DNA from 3 places in the Streptomyces sp. RKND-216 genome. Region 3 is predicted to be linked to each of the others. Evidence: predicted binding sites of a transcription regulator. Region 3 holds the regulator's gene; each other region holds the start of a gene.

Region 1 (9,471 bases), 1.1 Mb from region 3:
CGGCCCGTGCAGGGCCGACGCGTGGGTAGGGTCGGGCCCATGGGCAGTGACCTCGATTCTCTCCCCCCGTCCTTCACCCGGCGATGCCCGGCGCCCCTGGCCCCTGCCGGGCGCCGTGGTCTGGAGAAGCTCTTCGAACAGCCCGGACGGGCCCTGCTCGCCCTGGACTTCGACGGCGTGCTCGCCCCGATCGTGCCGGACCCGGAGCAGGCACGGGCGCACCCGGACGCCGTCCCGGCCCTGGCCCGGCTCGCGCCCCACCTCGCCACGGTCGCCGTCGTCACCGGCCGCCCGGCCGCGACCGCCGTCGAGTACGGCGGCCTCGCCGGCGTGCCGGACCTGGACCGTTTGGTGGTGCTCGGCGCCTACGGCGCCGAGCGCTGGGACGCCGTCACCGGCGCCGTCGAGGCGCCGCCCCCGCATCCCGGAGTCGAGGCCGTGCGGGAGGAACTGCCCGGTGCACTCGCCGACGTCCCCGGTACCGACGGCGTGCACGTCGAGGACAAGGGCAACGCGCTCGCCGTGCACACCCGCCGCGCCGCCGAGCCGGCCGTCGCCTTCGCGCGGCTGCGCGAGCCGATGGCGGCGCTCGCCGCACGGCACGGACTGGCCGTCGAGCCGGGGCGGATGGTGCTGGAACTGCGCCCGCCCGGGATGGACAAGGGCAGGGCGCTGACCGACCTCGCCCGCGAGACGGGTGCGACGTCCGTGGTGTACGCCGGGGACGACCTCGGTGACCTGGCCGCGTTCGCGGCCGTCGACGCGCTGCGCAGCGAGGGCGTCGGCGGCCTGCTGGTGTGCAGCGGCAGCGACGAGGTACGCGAACTCGCCGACCGCGCCGACCTGGTGGTGGACGGCCCGGACGGCGTGGTCGCGTTGCTGGAGGCGCTGGCCGCCGCCCTCGGCCCGGACGGGAACGCCGGGGGCTAAGGCCTGTCCGGCCCGCCCCGAGCGTGGCGCATGAGGCGGCCGACCACGGGGGAGGCACCCGGTGTGCGCGTGATGACCTGGAACCTGTGGTGGCGCTTCGGCCCGTGGGAGCGGCGCTGGAAGGCGATCCGGCAGGTCCTGCTCGACGTCCGCCCCGACGTACTGGGCCTGCAGGAGGTGTGGTCGCACGGCGACGACTGCCTCGCCGACCGCCTCGCCAGGGACCTCGGCATGTACTGCGTGCGCGCCGACTCCGACGCGCCCGGGGGCTGGCAGCGCCGGCTCCACGCCCCGGACGCGCACGAGATCGGCGTCGGCAACGCTGTGCTGAGCCGGTGGCCGGTCGTCGACCGGGCCCGGCTGCGGCTGCCCACCGACGGCGGCCGGGCGGACGGACGGACGGCTCAGCCTGCACGCACTGATCGACGCGCCCGGCGGCAGGCGGGTGCCGTTCTTCACCACCCACCTCAACTCCGGCGCGCACGAGTCGGCCGTCCGCTGCGCCCAGGTGCGGGCGCTCGCCGCCTTCGTCGCCGAGCACCGCGCCGGCACGGACTTCCCGCCGGTGCTCACCGGCGACTACAACGCCTGGCCGGACAGCGACGAGATGCGGCTGCTGGGCGGGTTGCGCACCACGCCGCCGGTCGGCCGTCAGGTCTTCCTGGACGCCTGGGAGTTCGCCGCGCCGGGCCTGCCCGCCGCCACCTGGGACGCCGCCAACCCCTACGTCGCGGCCCGCCGGGACCCGAGCGTGCGCATCGACTACGTCCACGTCGGTCCGCCCGGGCCGGGCAACGTCGGGCACGTGCGGTCGGTACGGCGGGCCGGGGACGGGCCGGTGGACGGCGTCTGGCCGTCGGACCACCTTGCCGTGGTCGCCGACCTCGCCCTCCAGGAGGAGGACTGACATCCGGGGCATCCGGGGCATCCGGGGCGACCGGTCCGGTCGGCCGACGCGGCCTCAGCCGCGGAGCCCCTCCAGCTGCTCCACGAACCAGTCGGCGGGCGGCAGCGCGGTCGCCGCGTCGGCGAGCCGCTTGGACCGCTCGGCCCGCTCGCCCTTCGGCATGCTCAGCCCCTCGTGCAGCGCCCGCGCGGTCTCCGCGATGTCGTACGGGTTGACGGTCAGCGCGTCCTCGGCCAGTTCGGCGTACGCGCCCGCCTCCCGGGACAGCACCAGCGCACAGCCCTCGTCGGAGACCACGGGGACCTCCTTGGCGACCAGGTTCATGCCGTCGCGGATGGGGTTGACCAGGGCCACGTCCGCCATCCGGTAGGCGGCCAGCGAACGGGCGAAGTCGTCCTCCACGTGCAGCACCACCGGGGTCCATGCCGGCGTGCCGAAGTCGGCGTTGATCTCTTCTGCGACCTCCGCCACCTCCGCGGTGTACTCCTGGTACACCGCCAGGTCCTGCCGCGAGGGGTAGGCGAACGCCAGGTGCACCACCCGCCCCTGCCACTCCGGGTGGTCGGTGAGCAGGCGGCGGAACGCGTACAGGCCGCGGACGATGTTCTTCGACAGCTCGGTGCGGTCCACCCGCACCACGATGCGGCGGTCGCCGCCACCGACCTGGGCGCGCAGCTGCTGCCGCCGCTCCGCGACGTCGTGGCGCCGGGAGCGCTCGCGGAGGAAGTCGCCGTCCGCGCCGAGCGGGTGCACGCCCAGGCGGGTGGTGCGGCCCTCGTGCACGACGTCGACGCGGCCGTCCTCGCCGGTCGTCACCTCCGCGCCCAGCACGTCCGCGCAGCAGTCGGCGAAGGCCCGGGCCCAGCGGGCGGTGAGAAACCCGGCGCGGTCCGCGCCGAGCACCCCGCGCAGCACGTCGGCGGCGACGTCGTCGGGCAGCATCCGGTAGTAGTCCGGCGGCGCCCACGGGGTGTGCGAGAAGTGCCCGATCCGCAGGTCGGGTCGGCGTTCGCGGAGCAGCGCGGGCACCAGGGAGAGGTGGTAGTCCTGCACCAGCACGGCCGCGCCCTCGGCGGCCTCCTCCGCCAAGGCGTCAGCGAACGCGGCGTTGTACGCCTCGTAGGCCGCCCACTGCCGGGCGAACTCGGCGTCGAAGGAGGGCTCCACCGGCGTCCGGTAGAGCAGGTGGTGCACGAACCACAGCACGGAGTTGGCCACGCCGTTGTAGGCGCCGTCGTGCACGTCGGCGGGGATGTCGAGCATCCGCACGGCCTGGCCGCCGGTGTCGGCGGAGTCCAGCCGCCGTCCGGCGCGGGAGGCGGCCTCCCGGTCGGAGGAACTCAGCGCGGAACACACCCAGACGGCCCCCGTCTCCGGGCCGATCGCGCTCAACCCCGACACGAGGCCGCCGCCGCCCCGTCGGGCGGTGAGGCGGGCCGGGTCGTCCTCGGCGGGGCGGTAGGCGACAGGGCCTCTGTTCGACGCGACGAGTACCTGGGCGGAGCGCTCAGCGACCATGGCCGGAGCCTAGCCGTCCGCGCTCCCGCGCAAACGTACGCCGCTCCCGCGCCGCCGCACCCTCCCGCCCGGCGGCACCCCCCGTCCGGAAGCCGTCCCTCCGGGGCCGTCGGCCGCCGCCGGGCCGGGAGGAGACGCCGTGGCAGGGGCCGGGCAGCCGGTGCTCAGCCGGGCCGGCGGGCGGCGTACTCGGGGACGCTCAGCATGGGCGGCCGCTCCACCTCGTCCACGGCGAAGGTCCGGGCCGCGAAGCCCCCCGCGTCCGCCCGGGCGAACTGCGTCAGGCGGTGCCGCACCGCGAGCTCGTCGCCCCCGCGGGGCAGCCGCACCTCCGCCGTGCGGAGGATCGCCGCGGCCATCCGTCCCAGCGCCTGACCGTCCTGGTGCCGGTGGCGCCGCGCGCCGACGTCCACCTGGGCCAGCGCGTCCAGGCCGGCCAGGCCGAGCGCGTCCACCAGCAGGCCCAGCTCCACGCCGTAGCCGACGGGGAACGGCAGCCGTTCCAGGAGCGTGCGCCGCGCCGCGTACTCGCCACCGAGCGGCTGGACGAAGCCCGCGAGGCGCGGCCAGTGGAGGTTGAGCAGCGGCCGGGCGACCAGTTCGGTGACCCGGCCGCCGCCCTCCGGGCTGTCGCCGAACGGCCGGTCGTACATCGCCTTGACCAGCTGCAGGCCGGGATCGGTGAGCAGCGGGCCGACGATCCCGGAGACGAAGTCGGCGGAGAAGTCCCGCAGGTCGGCGTCAACGAAGCAGACGATCTCACCGCTGGTCGCGAGCAGCGCGCGCCAGAGCACCTCGCCCTTGCCGAGGACGGCGGGGACCCGAGGCAGCACCTCGTCGCGGTGCACCACCTTCGCGCCGGCCGCGGCGGCGACCTCCGCCGTGCGGTCGGTGGAGCCGGAGTCGAGCACGAGCAACTCGTCGACCAGCGGGTGAGGACCGTCCATCAGATCGCGGCGGATCACGGCGACGATCTCGCCGACGGTGGCCTCCTCGTCGAGGGCGGGCAGCACGACGCTGACGCCGCCGGCCGGCCCGGCGGCGCGTTTCGCCGCGGCGAGCGCCGGGAGCGGGCGGTCTGCCGCCGCCCAGGAGCGGCGGTCCAGCCAGTCGCGGACCTCGTCCAGCACGTCTGCTCTCCTGCTGCTTTCCTGTAGGTGTCGGAATGCGTTCCCGCTCCAGCGTGACGCCGCGCGCGGGCACGGCGCCGCTGCGACCGTACTGCGGGCACCGCGTCTCGCGGTGCGGACGCCTCGCAGCCGGTGCGGGGGCCCTGGGCTACAGTCTTGAACAACGCGACCGGCCCGGACATGCCGGGGTCGGACGCACGGGTCCGAATGACCCGACCACAACTTCACACCGCTCATCCAGAGGGGCAGAGGGAACGGCCCGATGAAGCCCCGGCAACCCTCCAGCCGGTCTCGCGCATCCAGGCGGGCCCCCGGCTAGGGAAGGTGCCAATTCCGGCTCGTGGCGAGATACGTCACGGGGAAGATGAGGAGAAAGGGCCTCGCCTTCATGGCTGTGCAAGCTCCCGAGCAGTCCGCCGACACCTCCGCCGCAACCGCTGCCGCCGGTGCCGCCACCGTTTCGCTCGGCCCCGCCGCCGCTCTGTCCTGTCGCGAGTGCGGTGCCCGGAACCCGCTGGGGCCGCTCTTCGCCTGCGAGGAGTGTTTCGGCCCGCTGGAGGTCGCTTACGACCTGCCGACCGGCGACCCGGAGGGCCTGCGGAAGCGGATCGAGGCCGGTCCGGCGAGCATCTGGCGCTACGCGCCGCTGCTGCCCGTGCCCGCCGACGTCGCGGACCAGCCGAACACCGACCCCGGATTCACCCGGCTGGTGAAGGCCGACAACCTGGCCCGCGAGCTGGGCGTGGCCGCGGCGGGCGGCACGCTCCATGTCAAGGACGACTCCGGCAACCCGACACACTCGTTCAAGGACCGGGTCGTCGCCATCGCCGTCGAGGCGGCCCGCGCCTTCGGCTTCACCACCCTCTCCTGCTCCTCCACGGGCAACCTGGCCGGCGCGGTCGGCGCCGCCGCGGCCCGTGGAGGCTTCCGGTCCTGCGTGTTCATCCCGCACGACCTGGAACAGGGCAAGGTCGTGATGGCCGCCGTCTACGGCGGCGACCTGGTCGGCATCGAGGGCACGTACGACGACGTGAACCGTTTCTGCTCCGAGCTGATCGGCGACCCGCTGGGCGAGGGCTGGGGCTTCGTCAACGTCAACCTGCGCCCCTACTACGGGGAGGGCTCCAAGACCCTGGCGTACGAGATCGCGGAACAGCTCGGCTGGGAGCTGCCGGACCAGATCGTCATCCCGATCGCGTCCGGCTCGCAGCTCACCAAGATCGACAAGGGGTTCAAGGAGCTGATCGCGCTCGGCCTCGTCGCGGACAAGCCGTACCGGATCTTCGGCGCGCAGGCCGAGGGCTGCTCCCCGGTCTCCCGCGCCTTCAAGGACGGCCACGACGTCGTACGGCCGGTGAAGCCGGACACGATCGCGAAGTCCCTGGCCATCGGCAACCCGGCGGACGGCCCGTACGTGCTGGACATCGCGCGGCGCACCGGCGGCGCGGTGGAGGACGTCACCGACGCGCAGATCGTCGACGCCATCACGCTGCTGGCCCGTACCGAGGGCATCTTCGCGGAGACGGCGGGTGGGGTGACCGTCGGCGTCACCCGGAAGCTGATCGAGGACGGCCTGCTGGACCCGTCGCTGAACACGGTGGTGCTGAACACCGGTGACGGGCTGAAGACGCTGGACGCCGTCGCGGACGCCGCCCGGCCCAGCGCGACCATCCGCCCCAGCCTGGACGCGTTCCGCGACGCGGGCCTGGCCTGACGCGGCACGGGCGTCCCGCGGCGCCGTGCCGCCGCGTCCCCCTGCTGCGCACTGCTGCGAACTTCGAACCCACGGAAGGTGAACCCATGAGCGTCAACGTCCGCATCCCGACCATCCTGCGCACCTACACCGGCGGCCGGGCCGAGGTCCCGGCCGAGGGGGTCACGCTGGCCGAGGTGCTGGCCGACCTCGAGAAGAACCACACCGGCATCGGCGCCCGCGTCCTGGACGACTCCGGCAAGCTGCGCCGCTTCGTGAACGTCTACGTGAACGACGACGACGTGCGCTTCGCCGAGGGTCTTCAGACGCCGACGCCGGACGGCGCGGGCGTCTCGATCATCCCGGCGGTGGCCGGCGGCTGACGCGCCCCGGCGCGGGCAGCGGCCCGCGGAACGGCCCGCGGAACCGCGCAGGAAGCGCGCGGGAACGGAATCGCCTCCTCCGACACAGAAACGGAGGGGGCGATTCCGCGTTCTGCGAGGGAGTAGAGTGAAGCCGTTCCCCTCCTGTGAATGCCGCGCGCATATGAGAACGCGACAACTTCTGCGCGAATTCGATGTCTCTTTTGCCGCGCCTGTGCCGGTTTGCCTCTTCACGATTGCCCCGCTTTCCCGCACTTTCTCCCCACATTCCGTGAAGTGTCGTGCCCCGATTTCTCGTCCGCGCGACCTGTTGCAGACGGCGTTCGGACAGATACATTCAGCGGCGGTCGACGCGTTCCGGCGCACGCCACCGGCTCCGCCGGGGGTGAGGTCTGACCCGGGTCCGCGAAGTGCGGGCTCGTGCAAGGGCCAGTAATAGGGGAGTTTGCAATGGCTCAGGGCACCGTCAAGTGGTTCAACGCGGAGAAGGGCTACGGCTTCATCGCGGTCGACGGTGGTGCGGACGTGTTCGTCCACTACAGCGCGATCCAGATGGACGGCTACCGCACCCTGGACGAAGGACAGCGGGTCGAGTTCGAGATCTCGCAGGGTCAGAAGGGGCCGCAGGCGGACATGGTCCGCGTGACCGGCTGAGCGCCGACCGGTACCGACCGACGTAAGCGACAGCAGGGCCCGCACCTCCACTCGGAGGTGCGGGCCCTGCTCGTGTCCGTCGGGCGCCGCGGGGGCCGGGGGTGCTCTCCGTCCGGCCGTCCCGGGGTGCGGTGGGCGCTTGCACTCGAGGGGGGAGAGTGCTAATCATTGGCGTTAGCACTCTGAAGGTGAGAGTGACAGCAGGACCGGGTCCGGTGAGGCCCGCAGGCCGGGTGGGGCAAGGAACCGCCGGGTCCGCAGGTCGTCCGTCGCGGGCGCCGGCACGGTCCTTCGAAGCCCACCCGAGTCCCGGAGGACCACTTCCATGGCCAAGATCATCGCGTTCGACGAGGAGGCGCGGCGCGGCCTCGAGCGCGGGATGAACCAGCTCGCCGACGCCGTCAAGGTCACGCTCGGCCCCAAGGGCCGGAACGTCGTGCTGGAGAAGAAGTGGGGCGCTCCCACCATCACCAACGACGGTGTCTCCATCGCCAAGGAGATCGAGCTCGAGGACTCCTACGAGAAGATCGGCGCCGAGCTGGTCAAGGAGGTCGCGAAGAAGACGGACGACGTCGCCGGTGACGGCACGACGACCGCGACCGTTCTCGCCCAGGCGCTGGTCCGCGAGGGTCTCCGCAACGTCGCCGCCGGCGCCAACCCGATGGCGCTGAAGCGCGGCATCGAGCGCGCCACCGAGGCCGTCTCCGCCGCCCTGCTGGAGCAGGCCAAGGACGTGGAGACCAAGGAGCAGATCGCCTCCACCGCCTCCATCTCCGCCGCCGACCCCCAGATCGGCGAGCTGATCGCCGAGGCCATGGACAAGGTCGGCAAGGAAGGCGTCATCACCGTCGAGGAGTCGCAGACCTTCGGGCTGGAGCTGGAGCTCACCGAGGGCATGCGCTTCGACAAGGGCTACATCTCCGCCTACTTCGCCACCGACATGGAGCGCATGGAGGCGGAGCTCGAGGACCCGTACATCCTCATCGTCAACTCCAAGGTCGGCAACGTGAAGGACCTCCTTCCGCTGCTGGAGAAGGTCATGCAGTCGGGCAAGCCGCTGCTGATCATCGCGGAGGACGTCGAGGGCGAGGCCCTGTCCACCCTCGTGGTGAACAAGATCCGCGGCACCTTCAAGTCCGTCGCGGTCAAGGCCCCGGGCTTCGGCGACCGTCGCAAGGCCATGCTCGGCGACATCGCCATCCTCACCGGCGGCCAGGTCATCTCCGAGGAGGTCGGCCTCAAGCTGGAGAACGCCGGTGTCGAGCTGCTCGGCCGCGCCCGCAAGGTCGTCATCACCAAGGACGAGACCACCATCGTCGACGGTGCCGGCGACAGCGAGCAGGTCCAGGGCCGGGTCAACCAGATCCGTGCCGAGATCGACAACTCCGACTCGGACTACGACCGCGAGAAGCTCCAGGAGCGCCTCGCGAAGCTGGCCGGCGGCGTGGCCGTCATCAAGGCCGGCGCCGCCACCGAGGTGGAGCTCAAGGAGCGCAAGCACCGCATCGAGGACGCCGTGCGCAACGCCAAGGCGGCCGTCGAGGAGGGCATCGTCGCCGGCGGCGGCGTGGCCCTGCTCCAGGCCTCCTCGGTCTTCGAGAAGCTTGAGCTGGACGGCGACGAGGCCACCGGTGCCCAGGCCGTCAAGCTGGCGCTGGAGGCTCCGCTGAAGCAGATCGCCGTCAACGGCGGTCTCGAGGGCGGCGTCATCGTCGAGAAGGTGCGCAACCTGCCCGTCGGCCACGGCCTGAACGCCGCGACCGGCGAGTACGTCGACATGATCGCCGAGGGCATCATCGACCCGGCCAAGGTGACGCGTTCCGCGCTGCAGAACGCCGCCTCCATCGCGGCGCTGTTCCTCACCACCGAGGCCGTCATCGCCGACAAGCCTGAGAAGGCCGGCGCCGCCGCCGACCCGACCGGTGGCATGGGCGGTGACATGGGCTTCTGATCCTCGCGGATCGACGCCTGCACCTTCGAGCGGCCCCCTCCCTTCGCGGGAGGGGGCCGCTCGCGCGCGTGTGAGATACCGCACCGGGTGAACGGCGATTAACGCCGAACGCCACGGTGAGGTTCCCTGGGACCGCTGTGAACGGAGGGCGGTGTTCCGCTTCCTCCGCGGCCTGCACGTACGTCCCGTCGTCCAGAGCCGAGCAACCACCCGACTCCGAGGAACCACCCATCCCATGAGCACGCTGGACGCGTTGATCGTCGAGATCAACGACCACCTCTGGACGTACCTGCTGATCCCCCTGG
Region 2 (9,471 bases), 890 kb from region 3:
TCGCGCACGACACGGGCTTCGACGCGGCCGCGTAACGACGCCGCCGCGGAGGCCGGGCGCCCGCCGGGGCGCCCGGAGCACGCGAGGGCGGCGCCCGCGGCGTGCAGCCGGCAATGCCGGCGGTCCGCCGGGCAACGGAGCCCGAAATTCAGCCCTGGCCGTACAGGTCCGTGTAGGAGGGGAACAACCCGCCCGGGCCGTCCACAGTCTCGGCTGCCAGCGCAGCCCGCACCACTGCCCGCGTCACCACGTCCGCCCCCGCGGACAGCACCTCGTTCAACCGGGCCTCCTCCACCTCGTGTTCGCCGGTCGCCAGGGTGAACACGGTGTCCCCGTCGTGCAGCAGGTGCACCGGACGGATCGCCCGCGCCAGGCCGTCGTGCGCCGTCCCGGCCAGCTTCTGCGACTGAGCCCGGGTCAGGCGGGCGTCCGTACCCACGACCGCGAGGGTGGTGTTCAGCGGCGGCCGCACCGAGCCGGCCCAACGCCGCTCGGACCCCTCGCGCGCCGTCTCCATACGCCTCAGCGCCTGCGCATGCAGCTCCGGCGACGGAACGGTGGCGGATCCCGTCCACAGCTCGCCGTAGAGCACCCCGGACGAAGCGTCCGTCAGGGAGCCGACGGCGTTCACCACGACCAGCGCCCCGACGGTCACACCCGACGGGAGCAGCATGCTCGCCGTGCCAGTGCCGCCCTTCATCCCACCGGCGACCGCGCCCGTCCCCGCGCCGACGTTCCCCTGCTCCGGGGCCTCCGGCCCGGCGGATCCGCCTCCGTCCGTCCGCCCCGTCCGGCTCGCGGCCGCCGCCTCGACCGCCTCCCGCCCCAGCTCCGCGTCCGGCCGGGCCCGCCAGTCGCCGCCGCGGCCCAGGTCGAAGAGACAGGCCGCCGGCACCACCGGAACCACCTGGCCCGGCTCGGGACCGATCCGGAATCCGCGGTCGTGCTTCTCCAGCCAGGACATCACCCCGGACGCGGCGTCCAGCCCGAAGGCGCTGCCACCGGTCAGCACGACCGCTTCGACACGCTGCACCAGGTTCCGCGGGTCCAGGGCGTCCGTCTCGCGGGTGCCCGGGCCGCCGCCCCGCACATCCACCGCCGCGACCGCTCCGCCCTCGGGCGCCAGCACCACGGTCGTACCGGTCAGCCGGCCACCTCCGGTCCGCCGGGCGTGGCCCACGCGCAGGCCGTTCACATCCGTCAGGGAGTCCATGACCGACCTGGATACCAGCACCGGGGCCCGGCGGCCGTGCCCCGGTGCGCGCCCGGAGTGGCGGGAGCCTCCGGAACGCCCCGTACCCTGGTGGCATGACGGACAGCGCAGCACGGCCGGACGGGCCGGACGCCCACCAGCCCCCGACGGCGCTGGTCTTCGACGACCCACTGGGCCGGACCTCCCAGGACGACGGCGACGTGGGCTGGGGCGACCGCCCCGCCTCCGGCGGCGGAGCCGCGGACCTGGCTCGATTCCTGGACGAGAAGCCGCCCCACCACCTCTGACCGGGCCCGCAGACCACCGACGGGGGAGCAGCAGCCCCGTCTCCCGGGCCGGCCCGCGCGCCGTCTCCTCCCGGGCCGGCCGCTACTTCTTGTCGGTCGCCACCCCGTCGCCAGAGGCGTCGGCGTTGCGCTGAGCGGCGACCTTGCCCGCCGCGTCGTCGGCCGAACCGTCCCGCTGCGCCACCAGCAGGTCCCGGATCTCCTTCAGCACGTCCACCTCGGTCGGGGCTGCCGGAGCCGGGGCGGGAGCCTGGGCGGCCTGACGTTCCTTGTACCGGTTCATCGGCAGGACCATCAGGAAGTACACGACCGCGGCCGTGATCAGGAAGGTCAGCGCGGCACTGACCACCCCGCCCCAGCTGATCGGGATCCCGGAGATCACGTCCCCGGTCGCCGGGTCCACCTGGCAGTCGCCTGGAGGCAGATCCGGTACTCGCTCAGGTCCTTGGAGCCGAGCGCGCCCACGACCGGGTTGATGAAGCCCTTCACCACCGAGTCGACGACCTTGGTGAAGGCCGCGCCGATGACGACGGCGACGGCCAGCTCGACCACGTTGCCCCGCATCAGGAAGGTCTTGAACCCGCCGACGACGCTTTGCTTCTCGCTCAACTGACTGCCTCTCCTCGCCCACGCTCACCGACAGGGAACGCCCGACACGGTGCCTGAGCGGCGGTGGCGCTGTCCAGCTGCGGTCACCCCTGGTCAGCACAATGTCACCGCCAGGGGTGACACGGCGGCGGCCCCGGCGAGGTCGGTCGCCGTGTCCCGGGGGACCTCCAGCACGATCAGGCCGCCGCGCTCCGGCGGGCCGCCGACGGACGGGTCTGTCGCCGGACGGCGAGGCACCGCCTTGACCAGCGCGCGCCCGGCCACGATCCGGGCGCCGGACACCTCGCCCGCCCCGTCCGCGAGACCTCCGGCGCGTACGGCCCGGGTCGCGATCACGTCGACCCGGTCACCGGGCCGCAGCAGCTCCACGGCGGCCGCGTCAGCGATGCGTACGGGCGCCGCGACCGTACGGCCGCCCGGCCCGGGCTGCGGCGCCGGGCCGCCCGGGGCGTCGCGCCGCTCCACGGCCGCGCCCGCCGGGACGTCCCCGGCACCCGCCCCGGGCGGGGACGGCTCGGTACGCGCCGCCGTCAGAGAGGCGCAGGCGGCCGCCACTGCCAGCCCGGCTGCCAGGAGGCGGCGTGGAGGGCGCAGCGCACGCCGCAGCGCCGGGCCACGTCGTCTGCGCCCCCGGCCGGCGAGGACCGGCGGGAAGTCCGCGACGCCGCCGCGTGGCGGCACCGCGGAGTCGGAGCAGCCCGGTGGCGCAATCGACGGGTACGGCCCGGCGGAGTGGGCGGGAAGCGAGGCACAGGACGAGGACATGCGACACCACCTGACGTGGTCGGCCGTGAAAGGCGGGAGAGGCGTGAAAGCCGTGAGAGCCGTACGAAGCCCGGTGCTTCGTACGGCTCTCACGTTGCACGATCACGGCGCGTCCCGCCGGCGGCTGTGGACGACGCGGAACCTGTGGACGACTCCGTCCCCCACAGGAGCGATGCGGCGCCTCACCCGCCGCACGACCCCCGCTGCACACCGTCCGGAGGCGGAGTCGCCTCGGTCGCCTCAGGGCAGCTTGATCCCCGGGTCCACCCCGTCCAGTGAGCGCCCGCACACGCAGTCCTGCTCGGCCGGCAGCAGCCCGACGGCGTCGAACAGCACCTCGCGCAGCCGCCCCACGTTCTCGCCGAAGACGCGCAGCACCTCCTCGTGGGAGACGCCCTCGCCGGTCTCGGCACCCGCGTCCAGGTCCGTGACCAGGGTCATCGAGGCGTAGCAGAGCCCGAGTTCACGGGCCAGGACGGCTTCCGGGTGACCCGTCATGCCGACCACCGACCAGCCCTGGGAGGCGTGCCAACGGGACTCGGCGCGGGTGGAGAAGCGCGGCCCTTCGACGACGCAGAGCGTGCCCCCGTCTACGGGCTCCCAGCCGCGTCCTCGCGCGGCGGACAGCGCGGCCTGACGGCCGTGCTCGCAGTAGGGGTCGGCGAATCCGCAGTGCACCACGTTCGGCTGAGAGCCGTCGGGCAGCGGTTCGCCGTCGAAGAACGACTGCACGCGGTTCTTCGTGCGGTCGACGAGCTGATCCGGGACCAGCAGCGTTCCGGGCCCGTACTCCGGGCGGAGGCCGCCCACCGCGCACGGGGCCAGTACCTGGCGCACACCCGCGGACCGCAGCGCCCAGAGGTTCGCGCGGTAGTTGATGCGGTGCGGCGGCAGGTGGTGCTTGCGGCCGTGCCGGGGCAGGAAGGCGACGCTGCGGCCGCTGATCTCCCCGAGGAACAACGAGTCGCTCGGCGGGCCGTAGGGCGTGTCGACGGTGACCTCGGTCACGTCGTCGAGGAAGGAGTAGAACCCGGACCCGCCGATGACGCCGATCTCTGCTTGTGCGGTCATGCGGCTCACCCTACGGTTCCGCCGCGCTCCCGGTCAGGCCGCGGAGGAAGGAGCAGGGGACTTCGCAGTGCTCTTGCCGGAGCCCTTGTCCTTCGAGCCGTTCTTGGCGGAGGAGTCCGCGGAACCGGACGACGTGTCCGAGGAGCCGTTCGAGGACGACGACGAGGCGGAGGACGACGAGGCCGTGCTGCCCGACGAGGAGCCGCGGCTGTCGTTCCGGTAGAAGCCCGAGCCCTTGAACACGATGCCGACCGCAGAGAACACCTTCTTCAGGCGTCCCTTGCAGCCCGGGCACTCGGTCAGCGAGTCATCGGTGAACTTCTGCACCACCTCGAGGCCATCGCCGCACTCGGTGCACTGGTACTGATACGTCGGCACGTCTTTCCTCCTGGCACTCTTCCCTGTGGAGTGCTAACGACGCTCCATCGTGCAGTATTTCCGTCCCGTAGTCCACCGCGCGCGCACCGGACATGGATCACAGAACGGCCGCGCACGGACGCCGCAGGGGCATCGGGCCACGGGCCGCGGTTCCCCGGAGGATCCCGACCCTGCGCCCGCCCGTCAGCGGTCCCCGGCCGCCGTGCTGCCGCCCGTGCCGAGCCAGCCCGCCAGCTTGCCGCCCCGGTTCACCGCGAGCAGCCGCCGCTCCGCCGCGTCCCGCACCGCGTCCGTGGTGACGACCAGCAGCTCGTCGCCGTGCCGCAGCACCGTGGACGGCAGCGGCACGAAGCTCGTGCCGCCCCGCACCACCAGGGTCACCGCCGCGCCGGGAGGCAGCCGCAGCTCCGTGACCTCCACGCCGTGCATCCGCGACGTCTCGCCCACGCTCATCGACAGCATGTGGCCGCGCAGCCGCTCCAGCGGCGCCGACTCGAGATCGACGTCCGCGGGCCCGCGAGCCTCCTCCAACCGGAGTTTCCGTGCGACCCAGGGCAGCGTCGGGCCCTGGACCAAGGTGAAGATCACGACCAGCACGAAGACGATGTTGAAGATCCGCTCGCTGCTGGGCACCCCGGCCACCATCGGGATGGTGGCCAGCACGATGGGCACCGCGCCGCGCAGCCCGGCCCAGGAGAGCAGCGCCTGGTCCTTCCAGGACCACCGGAACGGCAACAGGCCGACCACCACCGACAGCGGTCGCGCGACGAGGGTCAGCGCCAGTCCGACGGCGATCGCCGGCAGTACGTCGTCGCCCAGGTCGTGCGGCGTGACAAGCAGCCCGAGCAGCACGAACAGGCTGATCTGCGCCAGCCACGCGACGCCGTCGGCGAAGCCGCGCACGGCCGGGCGGTGCGGGAGGCTGGCGTTCCCCAGCACAAGCGCGGTGATGTAGACGGAGAGGAAGCCGCTGCCGTGCAGCGTGGCGCCGCCCGCGTAGGAGAGAACGCAGAGGGCCATGACCGCGATCGGGTAGAGGCCGGACGCCGGCAGCGCCACGCGACGCAGCCCGAACGCGCCGAGGCGGCCCACCAGCATGCCGGTGGCCGCGCCGATCGCCAGCTGCATGACGATCATCGCGATCAGCACGTACCAGCTCTGCGGCTCGTGTTCGAGAGCGGAGAGGGCGACGACGAGGATGACCACCGGTGCGTCGTTGAAGCCCGACTCGGCCTCCAGCGTGCCGGTGATCCGCTGCGGCAGCGGTACCCGGCGCAGCACGGAGAAGACGGCCGCGGCGTCGGTGGAGGACACCACGGCGCCGATGATGAGGGCGAGCCGCCACTCCAGCCCGATGAGGTAGTGCGCGGAGACGGCGACCACCCCGACGCTGACCGCGACGCCGACCGTGGCCAGCGTGGCGGCCGCGGGGACCGAGCGCCGGATGTCGCGCCACTTGGTGCCCAGTCCCCCCTCGGCAAGGATCACGACGAGAGCGGCGTAGCCGAGGGTCCGGGTGAGTTCGGCGTCCTCGAATTCGAGGCCGAGCACGTCCTGGCCCAGGAGGATGCCGATCCCGAGGTAGACCAGCAGGCTGGGCAGGCCCGTGCGTGCCGACAGCCGCACTGCGGCCATGGCGAGGAGCAGGACGGCGGCGCTGATCAGCATGATCTGGTTGAGCTGCTCGACAGTCAGGGGCCGCTCCTCCCACCCGTTCGTTTGAGTAGCTAACAATTTACCATCGCTTGACCGTCGGCCGGCTGCCCGGGGCCGGTGCCCGGACCGCCTCCCGCCGGTCGGCCCCGAACCGCACGGCACCCACTTCCGGTGTCCGCGCGCACCGCGGACACCGTGCGCCCGGGGGCACCGGCACCGTTGGTGCGACGTGCGACGTGCGACGTGCGACGTGCGACGTGCGACGTGCGACGTGCGACGTGCGACGTGCGACGTGCGACGTGCGACGTGCGACGTGCGACGTGCGACGTGCGACGTGCGACGTGCGACGTGCGAACGTCCGGCGCCCGGGGGCTCGGAGTCGGGGTCCTCTCCCATTCTCGGCTCCAGCGCCCCCACACGCGCCCGGACTTGCCCTCTGCGCTGACTCCCTTTCGGAGCCGTCACCGGCTCGGCCTATGGTTGCTCCAGCAGTCGAAGGATCACCCCTGCCCTCGAAGGACAGCGATGCCCGCCAAGAAGCCCCCACGACGCGCCCGCCTGATCGTGATCGCAGTCGTGCTGCTGCTCGTGGCAGGCATCGGTTACGGCACCTACTGGAGCGTCGGCACCGTCCGCAACTCCTTCCCGCAGACGACGGGTTCGTTGAAGATCGACGGCCTCTCCGAAAGGGTCACCGTCAAGCGCGGCGAACACGGCGTTCCGCAGGTCTACGCCGACAGCGCGCACGACCTGTTCATGGCGCAGGGCTTCGTGCACGCCCAGGACCGATTCTGGGAGATGGACGTCCGCCGCCACACCACCTCCGGCCGGCTGTCGGAGCTGTTCGGCGAGAGCCAGGTGCGTACCGACGCCTTCCTGCGCACGCTGGGCTGGCGCGAGGTCGCCGAGCGCGAGTTCGAGAAGCTGGACCCCGACACCCGGGCCTACCTCAAGGCCTACGCCGACGGGGTCAACGCCTACCTCGCGGACAACAAGGGCTCCGAACTCTCCGTCGAGCACGCCGCGCTGAACCTGGACAACGGCTACGAGCCCGAGCCGTGGGACCCGGTCGACTCGGTCGCCTGGCTCAAGGCCATGGCGTGGGACCTCCGGGCCAACATGGAGGACGAGATCGACCGGGCGCTGATGACCGCCCGGCTGTCCCGCGAGGAGATCGAGGACCTCTACCCGACCTACCCGTACGACCGCAACCGCCCCATCGTCGAGGGCGGCACGGTCGGGGAGGCCACCGGCGAGTTCCTGCCCGAAGGTGCCCCTGCCCCGGGTACCGACCCCGGCACCGCCGCGAACCCCGGCATCGCCGCGAACCCCGGCATCGCCGCGAACCCCGGCACCGACGCGGGCGCTGCCGCGAATCCGGGTGCCGCGGGCACGCAGCAGGCCGTCCAGGGCGGTCGCGGCGCGCTCGCCTCCGTGGCCGAGGCACTGGAGAAGGCCCCCTCGCTGCTCGGCCCGAGCGGCAGCGGTATCGGCTCCAACTCCTGGGTCGTATCCGGCGAGCACACCACCACCGGCAAGCCCCTGCTCGCCAACGACCCCCACCTCGCCCCGCAGCTGCCCTCCGTCTGGACCCAGATGGGCCTGCACTGCCGCAGCGTCACGAAGAAGTGCCCGTTCGACGTCTCCGGCTTCACCTTCTCCGGCATGCCGGGCGTCGTCATCGGCCACAACCAGTCCATCGCCTGGGGCCTGACCAACCTCGGCGCCGACGTCACCGACCTCTACCTCCAGAAGATCGAGGACGGGAAGTACCTGTACGACGGGAAGCAGGTCCCCTTCACCACTCGGCGCGAGGTCATCAAGGTGGCGGGCGGCGAGGCGCGAGAGATCACCGTCCGCGAGACGAACAACGGCCCGATCGTCTCCGACTTCAACACCGAGGCCACCGCCGTCGGCGAGGAGACCCCCGTCGAGGCGTCCGCCCCGGACCGCGGCGACGGCTACGCCGTGTCCCTGCGCTGGACGGCGCTCAAGCCCTCGCGCAGCATGGACGCCGTCTTCGCGCTGAACAAGGCGACGAACTTCGAGGAGTTCCGGGCCGCCGCCCGGCTGCTGACCGTCCCCGCCCAGAACCTGATCTACGCCGACACCGAGGGCAACATCGGCTACCAGGCCCCCGGCCGCATCCCGATACGTGCCGACGGCCACTCCGGCCGCTACCCCGCCCCCGGCTGGGACCCCGACTACCGCTGGACCGACTACGTGCCGCAGTCCGCGCTGCCGTGGGAGTACAACCCGGACCGCGGCTACATCGTCACCGCCAACCAGGCCGTGGTGGACCAGCGCGACTACCCGTACACGCTGACCCAGGACTGGTCGTACGGCGTGCGCAGCCAGCGCATCGACGACCTGATCCGCTCCAAGATCGAGGACGGCGGCAAGGTCTCCATGCAGGACATGCAGGAGATGCAGACGGACAACAGCAGCGAGATCGCCAAGCTCCTCGTCCCCTACCTGCTGAAGATCGACGTCGAGGACGCGTACGTGCGCGAGGCGCAGGAACTGCTGCGCGGCTGGGACTACACGCAGGACTCCGACTCGGCCGCGGCGGCGTACTTCAACGCCGTCTGGCGCAACGTCCTGATGCTCGCCTTCGGCGACAAGCTGCCCAAGGAGGTGCGTGTCGAGGGCGACTGCCTGTGGGTACCGCCGGCCGACGAGTCCGCGCCGCTGGAGGACCTGGACGGCAACAGCGCACTCGTCCGCGAGTGCGGAAAGCGCGACGCCGACTCGGCGCAGCCGGACGGCGGTGGCCGCTGGACCGAGGTCGTGCGCGGCCTGCTGGACCAGCCGGACAGCGCGTGGTGGAAGACCCGCGGCACCGACCGCAACCCGGGTGCCACCGGCCGGGACGAACTCCTCGCCGAGGCCCTCGAGGACGCCCGCTGGGAGCTCACCTCCGAGCTCGGCAAGGACATCGACACCTGGAGCTGGGGCCGCCTGCACCGGCTGATGCTCAATAACCAGACGATCGGCACCGAGGGCCCGGGCTACCTCCAGTGGCTGCTCAACCGGGGCCCGTGGGACCTCGGCGGCGGCGAGGCGACCGTCAACGCCACGGGCTGGAACGCGGCCGGAGGCTACGACGTGAGCTGGGTCCCGTCCATGCGCATGGTCGTCAACCTGGACGACTTCGACGAGTCGAGCTGGATCAATCTCACCGGCGCCTCCGGCCACACCTACCACCCGCACTACGTCGACCAGACCGATCTGTGGGCGGAGGGCGAGCAGCTTCCCTGGGCGTACGGCGACCAGGCGGTGGAGAAGGGCACCGAGGACAAGATGGTCCTCATGCCCTGACCCCGGCCGGGACGCTGGACACGCCCCCGCGGTGTGCTCCGCGCTCCGGCGGGCCCTCAGCCCCTCGGGGCCCCTCCGGCGCCTCCGAACCGGTGCACCGCGGTCGGCGTCACCGCCGCCAGCACCGGCCGGTCGTGCGGCTCCGCCGGTACCCGGTCGCGCACCTCCCCG
Region 3 (9,471 bases):
TGGGAGGTCCGTGGCGCTTAGTCTGAGCGCGTCTCCCCGGTTACTCGCGAGTCACAAGGGAGAGTCACCGAGCATGTACTTCACGCGCGCCCGGAGGATGTCGTGAGCGACACACAGCCCTTGATCGAGAACCGGCCGCCCTCCGTGGCGACGCTCTTCCTGGAGCGGGTGCAGGCCACCCCGAACGCGGAGGCGTACCGCTACCCCGTGCCGGCCGTCGGCGGCGGCCCGGACGAGTGGCGGTCCTACAGCTGGGGCGAGGCGGCCGACCGCGTGTTCTCCGTCGCCGCCGGCCTCACGGCCCTCGGCGTGCGCCCCGAGGAACGCGTCGCGATCGCCTCCAACACCCGCGTGGACTGGATTCTGAGCGATCTCGCGATCCTCTGCTCCGGCGCGGCCACCACCACGGTCTACCCGAGCACGAACGCGGAGGAGACGGCGTACATCCTCGCCGACTCCTCCAGCCGCGTGCTGATCGCCGAGGACGCCTCCCAGCTCGCCAAGGCGCGGGAGAAGCGGAACGAACTGCCCGAGCTGAGGCACGTCGTGGTGATCGAGGAGGCGGACGCCGTGTCCGCCGAGGGCGACCCGGAGGACTGGGTTCTTTCCCTCTCCGAACTCGCCCGTCGCGGACGCGCCTACCTGGACACCCACCCCGAGTGCGTCAAGGAGACGGTCACCGCGCTGCGCGCCGACCAGCTCGCCACTCTCATCTACACCTCCGGCACCACCGGCAAGCCCAAGGGCGTACGGCTGCCGCACGACTGCTGGTCGTACATGGCCAAGGCGATCGCCCAGACCGGGCTGGTCACCCAGGACGACGTGCAGTACCTGTGGCTGCCGCTGGCGCACGTCTTCGGCAAGGTGCTGACCGCCGCACAGGTCGAGGTCGGACACGTCACGGCCGTCGACGGCCGGATCGACAAGATCATCGAGAACCTGCCGGTGGTGCAGCCCAGCTACATGGCAGCCGTGCCGCGCATCTTCGAGAAGGTCTACAACGGCGTGGCCGCCAAGGCGAAGGCCGGCAGCCCCGTCAAGTACAAGATCTTCCTGTGGGCCGCCGGCGTGGCCCGCGAGTACGGCAAGGTCACCCAGGACAACTTCCGCCGCACCGGCGTCGCCTCCGCCCCGGCGGGCTTGAAGGTGAAGCACGCGGTCGCTGACAAGCTGGTCTACGCCAAGATCCGGGAGGCGTTCGGCGGCAACCTGCGCGCCTGCATCTCCGGCTCGGCCGCCCTCGCCCCCGACATCGGCTACTTCTTCTCCGGCGCCGGGATCCACATCCTTGAGGGCTACGGCCTCACCGAGTCCAGCGCGGCCAGCTTCGTCAACCCCGGCGAGGCCTACCGCACCGGCACCGTCGGCAAGCCGCTTCCCGGCACCGAAGTCCGCATCGCCGACGACGGCGAGATCCTGCTGCGCGGCCCCGGCATCATGGAGGGCTACCACCAGCTGCCCGACAAGACCGCCGAGGTGCTGGAGGAGGACGGCTGGTTCCACACCGGCGACATCGGCGAACTCTCCACCGACGGCTACCTCCGTATCACCGACCGCAAGAAGGACCTGATCAAGACCTCCGGCGGCAAGTACATCGCGCCCGCCGAGGTCGAGGGCCAGTTCAAGGCGATCTGCCCGTACGTCTCCAACATCCTGGTGCACGGCGCCGACCGGAACTTCTGCACGGCCCTCATCGCCCTCGACGAGGTGTCCCTGATGCAGTGGGCCGGCGATCGGGACGGGTTGAAGGACAGGCCGTACAGCGAGGTCGTCGCCTCCGAGCAGGTCCGCAAGATGGTCGAGGACTACGTCGAGCAGCTCAACTCCGGCCTCCAGCGCTGGCAGACGATCAAGAAGTTCCGCATCCTGCCGCGGGACCTGGACGTCGAGCACGGCGAGCTGACGCCCAGCCTCAAGCTGAAGCGGCCCGCCGTGGAGCGTGAGTTCGGTCACCTCATCGAGGAGATGTACGCCGGGTCGCGCGAGGCCTGACCCGGCTTGCCCCGGAGGGCGGCACGGGTTCGGGGAGGGGAGCGCGGCGCGGGCGGGCCACAATGGCCCCATGCCCTCCGCACTCCCCGACGGCGAGCCCGTGCCGCACGACGGCACGCTGCCGGCCTCCGCGACCGCCGGTGCGGCCGACCGTCCGCTCGGCTTCTACCTGCACGTCCCGTACTGCGCGACCCGCTGCGGCTACTGCGACTTCAACACCTACACCGCGAACGAGCTGCGCGGCTCCGGCGGCGCCCTCGCCTCCCGTGAGAACTACGCCGACACCCTCGCCGAGGAGATCCGCCTCGCGCGCAAGGTCCTCGGCGACGACCCCCGCCCCGCGGAGACCGTCTTCGTCGGCGGCGGCACGCCCACGCTCCTCCCGGCCGCCGACCTGGGCCGGATGCTGGCGGCGGTCCGGGACGCATTCGGCCTCGCCGACGGCGCGGAGATCACCACTGAGGCCAACCCGGAGTCGGTCGACGCCCGCTACCTCGCGGAACTGCGGGAGGCCGGCTTCAACCGGATCTCCTTCGGCATGCAGAGCACGCGGCAGCATGTGCTGCGCGTCCTGGACCGCAGCCACACCCCGGGCCGTCCGGAGGCGTGCGTCGCCGAGGCCCGCGCCGCCGGGTTCGACCACGTCAACCTCGACCTGATCTACGGCACGCCGGGCGAGACCGACGACGACTGGCGGGCCTCCCTGGACGCGGCGATCGGCGCCGGACCCGACCACGTGTCGGCGTACGCGCTCATCGTCGAGGAGGGGACGCAGCTCGCCCGCCGGATCCGGCGCGGCGAGGTGCCGACGACCGACGGCGACGTGCACGCCGACCGCTACCTCATCGCCGAGGAGGCGCTGACTGCAGCCGGGTTCGCGTGGTACGAGGTCTCCAACTGGGCGGCCTCAAAGCCCGGGAGGTGCCGCCACAACGAGCTGTACTGGACCGGTGCCGACTGGTGGGGTGCGGGCCCCGGCGCGCACAGCCACGTCGGCGGCGTGCGCTGGTGGAACGTGAAGCACCCCGGCGCGTACGCCCAGGCGCTGGGGGAGTCCCGGTCGCCCGGTGCGGGGCGCGAAGTGCTCGACGCGGAGGACCGGCGCGTCGAACGCATCCTGCTGGAGCTGCGGCTCGCGGAGGGGTGCCCGCTCGGGCTCGTCACCCCCGCAGGGCTCGCCGGCGCGCGCCGCGCGCTGGACGACGGCCTCCTCCAGCCCGGCCCCTACGCCGCCGGCAGCGCCGTCCTCACCCTCCGGGGGCGCCTCCTCGCCGATGCGGTCGTCCGCGCCCTCACGGACTGACCCCTCGGGCCGGGCGGCAGCAGCCTCCCCGCTGTCCGCCGCCGCCCGCACGGCGTGGCGGCGGTCGTGGCGTGGGCGAGGCGCGAGCGAGGTGCGGAGGAGTCACCCGGACGGCTGGGGCGGGGTGCCCCGCGCCCCGGGCCGGGCGAGCATGCCAGACATGGGCCGACAGACCGCCGGCACGCCCTCCGAAGCGCGCCGTACCGGGAGCCTATGGCTGACCCTGGCCGCCATGCTCTTCGCCGTGTCGATGACCTTTATCGACCAGACGATCGTGGCCGTCGCTGCCCCGAGATCACAGACGAGCTGTCGCTGTCGTCGTCCGGCGTGCAGTGGATCGTCAACGCCTACCTGCTCTCCCTCGCCGCCTTCTTCGCGCTCGGCGGCAGGCTGTCCGACCTGTACGGCCACCGCCGCGTCATGCTGATCGGCACGGTCCTGTTCGTCGTCTCCTCGGTGCTGTGCGGCTTCGTCCCCGACGACTCCTTCGCCCAGGCGTGGCTGGTGTGCTTCCGCGCCACGCAGGGCCGGGGCGCGGCGCTGATGTTCCCGGCCGCCCTCGCGGTCGTGGTCGCCGTCTTCCCCCTGGAGCGCCGCGGCAGCGCGCTCGCGCTCTTCTTCGGGCTGTCCGGCGGCCTGACCGCCGTGGGCCCGATCCTCGGCGGCTGGCTGACCTCATGGACGTGGCGGGCGATCTTCTGGGTGAACATCCCCGTCGCCGTGATCGCCATCGTGCTCACGCTGCTCGCCCGCATCCGCGACGAGCCGCGTCGCGAGTCACTCGACGTGGCCGGCGCCGTCCTCGTGGCCGCGGGCATGGGCCTGAGCGTCCTGGGGCTGATGCAGGCGTCCGCGTGGGGCTGGAGCAGCGCCGCCACCTGGGCGTGCATCGCCGGCGGGCTGCTGATCCTGGCACTGTTCGTCCGCGTGGAACTGCGCACCACGCGTCATCCGCTCATCACCATGGCGGTGTTCCGCGACCGGGCGTTCGTCGCGGACGCCCTGGTGTTGTTCTTCGCGATGATCGCGTTCGTGCCGGTCTTCTTCTTCGCCTCGGTCTACGCGCAGGTGTCGCTCAGTGCGTCACCGAACGAGGCGGGGATCTACATGCTGGTGTTCTTCGCCGGCTTCGGCGTGGCGTCCCAGCTGGGCGGCCGGATGCTCGACACCCGGGGCGCCAAGCACCCCATGCTTCTGGGGACCGCGCTGGGCGCCGCCGGGTTCGCGCTGTGGGCGCACCGTGCGACCGAGCTGTCGCTGAACGACCAGTGGCCGTACATCGTGATGCCGGCGCCGGCATCGGGTTCCTGCTGTCGCCCGCCTCGACGGACGCCGTGAACCGCGCCCTCTCCGCCTCGTACGGTGAGGTCACCGGCATTACGCAGACCCTGCGCAACTTCGCGGCCGCCGTCGGGCTGGCGGTCTTCGGTACGGTGCTCACCCATGTCACGACGGACCGGGTGCTGGAGACCTTCGAGCGCCGCGGTTTCACGGGGGAGCGGTCCGCCGAGGTCGCGCGCCGCGTGGCGGAGTCCGTCACGGGCCACGGCGACGAGTCGGAGCCCGGCGGCAGCGGTCCGGTGTCGTCGTTCATGCGGGAGACGATGGACGCCGTGCGCATGGACTTCGCCGAGGCCACGCAGGTCGTGTTCGCCTGCATGGCCGGGGCCATGGCTCTCGCCTTCCTCTGCGCCCACCTGCATCCCGGTGGCCGGGTCGGTGACCGCGAGGCCCCCGCCCGTCGGTCGAACAAGTGAACCGACCGGTGTGCCTGCCTGCTGGTCCACCCGCTGGCCGGCCGCTGCGTGCTGTTCACCGAGCCGGCGGACGTGCTGGGCGTCTCTCTCGAGGCCGTCGAGTTCCGGACCCTGACGTGAGCCGGTCACGTCAGGTGAGTCAGCCGCCGTTCGGGCCGCCCACGGTGACGTGGTCGATGAGGTGTTCCACCGGGCCGAGCAGGCCCGGGTCCAGGTCGCGGTAGGAGTGGACGGCGCCGAGGATGCGCCGCCACGCGGCCCCGGTGTTCGCCGGCCAGTCCAGCGCCTCGCACACGCCCGTCTTCCAGTCCTGCCCGCGTGGTACCCGCGGCCAGGTGTCGATGCCGAGCGCCGCGGGCTTGACCGCCTCCCAGATGTCGACGAACGGGTGGCCCACCACCAGCACCCGTTCCGCGCCCCACGTCGCGGTCACGTCCGCCGCGATCCGGGACTCCTTCGACCCGGGCACCAGATGGTCGACGAGGACGCCCAGCCGTGCGTCGGAGGTGGGGCCGAAGAGGTCCACGATCTCGGCCAGGTGGTCGACGCCCTCCAGGTACTCGACCACCACGCCCTCGACGCGCAGGTCGTCGCCCCAGACCTTCTCCACCAGTTCCGCGTCGTGCCGCCCCTCCACATAGAGTCTTCCCGCCCGTGCGACGCGGGCCCGTGCGCCCGGCACGGCGACCGAGCCGGAGGCCGTGCGCCCGGCTGAGGCAGGCGCCGCGGGGGCGACGGATGCGGGGCGCACCAGGGTGACGACCTCCCCCTCCAGCAGGAAGCCGCGCGGCTCCATCGGGAACACGCGATGCTTGCCGAACCGGTCCTCCAGCGTCACCGTCGGCCCCTGCGCCGTCTTCTCGCACCGGACCACCGCGCCGCAGAAGCCGGTCGCGGCCTCCTCCACGACGAGGTCCGGGTCGGCGGGGACCTCGGGCACCGCGGCCGTGCGGCGCTTCCAGGGCGGGGTGAGGTCGGGGTCGTACCGGCGACTGCGCATCCGCCCATTCTGGCCGCAGGCGTCACGGCCGGGCGAAACGCCGTGCCAGTGCGTCGCGTTGGGCGCGGACAAACGCAGCGTCGACCACCGCGCCGTGCCCCGGCACGTACACCGCGTCCTCGCCGCCGAGGGACAACAGCCGGTCCAGCGCGGCGGGCCAGCGGGCCGGCAGTGCGTCCGGTCCGGCCTGCGGTTCTCCGGACTCCTCCACCAGGTCGCCGCAGAACACCACCTCCCGCGCGCCGGGCTCGCGCCCCGGCACCAGCACGGCCAGGTCGTGGCCGGTGTGGCCCGGCCCCACGTTGGCGAGCAGCACCTGCCGTCCCCCGCCGAGGGACAGCGTCAGTTCGCCGCTCACCGCGTGCTGGGGCAGCACCAGGGCGTCCGCGGCCTGCGCCGCGGCGGCCGGGTCCAGGCCGTGCCGCACCGCGTCCCGCTGGATCGCCTCCCGGTCGTGCCGCAGGACGCCCTCCAGCCCCACCGCGCCGTACACCTGCACGCCCGCGAAGGCGGCGGTGCCCAGCACGTGGTCGAAGTGCGCGTGGGTGAGCGCGACCCGGGTCACCGGCAGCCCGAGCCGTTCGCGCACCGCCGTACGGACCGCCGCGCCCTCGGCCAGACAGGAGCCGGTGTCGACCACGAGCGCCCCCTCCGCATCCGCCACGGCGCCCACGGTGGCGTCCCACCGAGGCAGCCGCGCGCGCAGCACGCCCGGTGCGAGCTCTTCCCAGCCGATGTCCATGTCTCCCGACGCTAACGGGGCGCACCCCGCGTCCTCGCGCCGACCCGCTCCCGACCGCTACGGGATCGCTACCGACCCGCAGCGGAGCCGCCCTTGCCCCGGCCACGTCCCCCGGTCGTACACTTGCTGGGAAACCGCTGGCACTCGGCCAAGGAGAGTGCCAGGCCAGCAGTGGCCGGGCAGACGGCGGACGGCCCTGGGACGGAGGTGTGCGCGTGCTCAGTGAACGCAGACTCGAGGTGCTGCGCGCCATCGTCCAGGACTACGTCGGCACCGAGGAGCCCGTCGGCTCGAAGGCGCTCACGGAGCGACACAACCTCCAGGTCTCCCCGGCAACCGTGCGCAACGACATGTCGGCGCTCGAGGACGAGGGCTACATCGCGCAGCCGCACACCAGCGCCGGACGCATCCCCACCGACAAGGGCTACCGGCTCTTCGTCGACCAGCTGGCGGGCGTCAAGCCGTTGTCCTCGCCGGAGCGCCGCGCGATCCACAACTTCCTCGACGGCGCCGTCGACCTGGACGATGTCGTCGGCCGCACCGTGCGGCTGCTCGCGCAGCTCACCCGCCAGGTCGCGGTGGTGCAGTACCCATCGCTGACCCGCTCGACGGTGCGGCACGTGGAGCTGCTGGCCCTCGCGCCGGCCCGCCTGATGCTGGTGCTGATCACCGACACCGGACGCGTCGAGCAGCGCATGGTCGACTGCCCCGCGCCGATCGGCGAGAACACTGTCGCCGACCTGCGCGCACGGCTCAACGGCCGCACCGCCGGCCAGCGCTTCACCGATGTGCCCCGGCTGGTGCAGGACCTTCCCGACTCCTTCGACGCGGACGACCGCGGCACCGTCTCCACCGTTCTCGCCACCCTGCTGGAGACGCTGGTCGAGGAGACAGAGGAGCGGCTGATGATCGGCGGCACCGCCAATCTCACCCGCTTCGGCCACGACTTCCCGCTCACCATCCGGCCCGTGCTGGAGGCGCTGGAGGAGCAGGTCGTCCTGCTGAAGCTGCTCGGCGAGGCCACCGACTCGGGCATGACCGTGCGAATCGGTCATGAGAACGCTCACGAGGGGCTGAGTTCCACATCCGTGGTTTCGGTCGGTTACGGTTCGGGCGACGAGGCGGTCGCCAAGCTCGGCGTGGTGGGGCCGACCCGGATGGACTACCCCGGAACGATGGGAGCGGTACGCGCAGTGGCACGTTACGTCGGACAGATCCTGGCGGAGAGCTAAGTGGCGACGGACTACTACTCCGTCCTCGGCGTGCAGCGCGACGCCTCGCAGGACGAAATCAAGAAGGCCTTCCGCAGGCTGGCGCGCGAACTGCACCCGGACGTGAACCCGGACCCGAAGACGCAGGACCGGTTCAAGGAGATCAACACCGCGTACGAGGTGCTCTCCGACCCGCAGAAGAAGCAGGTCTACGACCTCGGCGGCGACCCCGCGGGGCCCGGCGGCGGCGCGGGCGGCTTCGGCGGCGGCTTCGGCAACTTCTCCGACATCATGGACGCCTTCTTCGGCACGGCGTCCCAGCGCGGCCCGCGCTCGCGCACCCGGCGCGGCCAGGACGCGATGATCCGGCTGGACATCGACCTGAACGAGGCCGCGTTCGGCACCACCAAGGAGATCCAGGTCGACACCGCAACCGTGTGCGGCAGCTGCTCCGGCGAGGGCGCGGCACCGGGCACGTCGGCGCAGACCTGCGACATGTGCCGCGGCCGCGGCGAGGTCTCGCAGGTGACCCGCTCCTTCCTCGGCCAGGTCATGACCTCGCGCCCGTGCCCGCAGTGCCAGGGCTTCGGCACGGTCGTGCCCACGCCGTGCCCCGAGTGCGCCGGCGACGGCCGGGTGCGCTCGCGGCGCACCCTCACGGTCAAGATCCCGGCCGGCGTCGACAACGGCACGCGCATCCAGCTCGCCGGCGAGGGCGAGGTCGGCCCGGGCGGCGGTCCGGCAGGCGACCTCTACGTCGAGATCCACGAGACCCCGCACTCGGTCTTCCAGCGTCGCGGCGACGACCTGCACTGCACGGTCACCATCCCGATGACGGCGGCCGCTCTCGGCACGAAGGTGCCGCTGGAGACACTGGACGGCATGGACGAGATCGACATCCGGCCCGGCACCCAGTCCGGCCAGTCGATCCCGCTGCACGAGCGCGGCATCACGCACCTGCGCGGCGGCGGCCGCGGCCAGCTCATCGTCCACGTCGAGGTGACGACGCCGAGCAAGCTGGATCCGGAGCAGGAGGACCTGCTGCGGCGCCTGGCGACGCTGCGCGGAGAGGAACGGCCCCAGGGCCAGTTCCAGCCGGGGCAGCAGGGCCTCTTCCACCGCCTCAAGGACGCGTTCAACGGCCGTTGACCCATGCCGGGCCCGCGCCCGCGCGCCGCGCTTTCCCCGCGCGGCGCACGGCGCCGGGGTGCGGCGCCGTGCCGCACCCGTTTCACCGCAGCCGCGGGGTCCGCGCGCCGGTGTCCGGCGGCGTCTCGCGGTGGTGGGCGGTCTGCGCCGTCCGCCGGGTGACCGCCGGGGGCGGCCGTGCCGCGCGGCGACCGCCGAGCGGCTGCGGCCCCAGCAACGGGCGGCGTACGGGGCGTGACAGGATGGTCACATGGCCCCCGACCTCGACCTCGCCCTCCTCCGTCACCCGGTCGTTCAGGCACCCATGGCGGGCGGCG

The links. The regulator HrcA, encoded in region 3, represses chaperone genes, less so after heat shock. The targets are predictions, from matches to a motif close to TTNGCACTCNGNNNNNCNGAGTGCNAA.
Region 1: groL (chaperonin GroEL) is a predicted target of HrcA. The motif match lies at 7,354-7,380, and genes of this name have one in related genera.
Region 2: E4198_RS15715 (FmdB family zinc ribbon protein) is a predicted target of HrcA. The motif match lies at 4,334-4,360, and genes of this name have one in related genera.

The regions. Positions count from the first base shown of each region.
Region 1 covers NZ_SSBQ01000002.1:3,309,653-3,319,123, forward strand. Annotated here, with positions in the region: gene otsB (trehalose-phosphatase) at 40-930, shown strand; partial or broken gene E4198_RS14875 (endonuclease/exonuclease/phosphatase family protein) at 1,003-1,837, shown strand; gene E4198_RS14880 (trehalose-6-phosphate synthase) at 1,892-3,355, opposite strand; gene E4198_RS14885 (glucosyl-3-phosphoglycerate synthase) at 3,520-4,485, opposite strand; SAM riboswitch class I at 4,716-4,856, shown strand; gene thrC (threonine synthase) at 4,850-6,199, shown strand; gene E4198_RS14895 (MoaD/ThiS family protein) at 6,286-6,561, shown strand; gene E4198_RS14900 (cold-shock protein) at 7,012-7,215, shown strand; gene groL (chaperonin GroEL) at 7,541-9,166, shown strand; gene E4198_RS14910 (alanine/glycine:cation symporter family protein) at 9,402-9,471, shown strand, end outside.
Region 2 covers NZ_SSBQ01000002.1:3,498,503-3,507,973, forward strand. Annotated here, with positions in the region: gene E4198_RS15685 (sigma-70 family RNA polymerase sigma factor) at 1-35, shown strand, start outside; gene E4198_RS15690 (P1 family peptidase) at 149-1,213, opposite strand; gene E4198_RS15695 (hypothetical protein) at 1,309-1,500, shown strand; partial or broken gene mscL (large conductance mechanosensitive channel protein MscL) at 1,583-2,064, opposite strand; gene E4198_RS15705 (RcpC/CpaB family pilus assembly protein) at 2,203-2,874, opposite strand; gene E4198_RS15710 (S-methyl-5'-thioadenosine phosphorylase) at 3,115-3,945, opposite strand; gene E4198_RS15715 (FmdB family zinc ribbon protein) at 3,979-4,323, opposite strand; gene E4198_RS15720 (potassium/proton antiporter) at 4,507-6,057, opposite strand; gene E4198_RS15730 (penicillin acylase family protein) at 6,505-9,300, shown strand; gene E4198_RS15735 (5-formyltetrahydrofolate cyclo-ligase) at 9,357-9,471, opposite strand, start outside.
Region 3 covers NZ_SSBQ01000002.1:4,389,230-4,398,700, forward strand. Annotated here, with positions in the region: gene E4198_RS19010 (AMP-dependent synthetase/ligase) at 103-1,992, shown strand; gene hemW (radical SAM family heme chaperone HemW) at 2,063-3,295, shown strand; partial or broken gene E4198_RS19020 (MFS transporter) at 3,528-5,052, shown strand; gene E4198_RS19025 (DUF3097 domain-containing protein) at 5,192-6,052, opposite strand; gene E4198_RS19030 (MBL fold metallo-hydrolase) at 6,075-6,794, opposite strand; gene hrcA (heat-inducible transcriptional repressor HrcA) at 7,010-8,026, shown strand; gene dnaJ (molecular chaperone DnaJ) at 8,027-9,154, shown strand; gene E4198_RS25015 (hypothetical protein) at 9,237-9,404, opposite strand; gene E4198_RS19045 (nitronate monooxygenase) at 9,405-9,471, shown strand, end outside.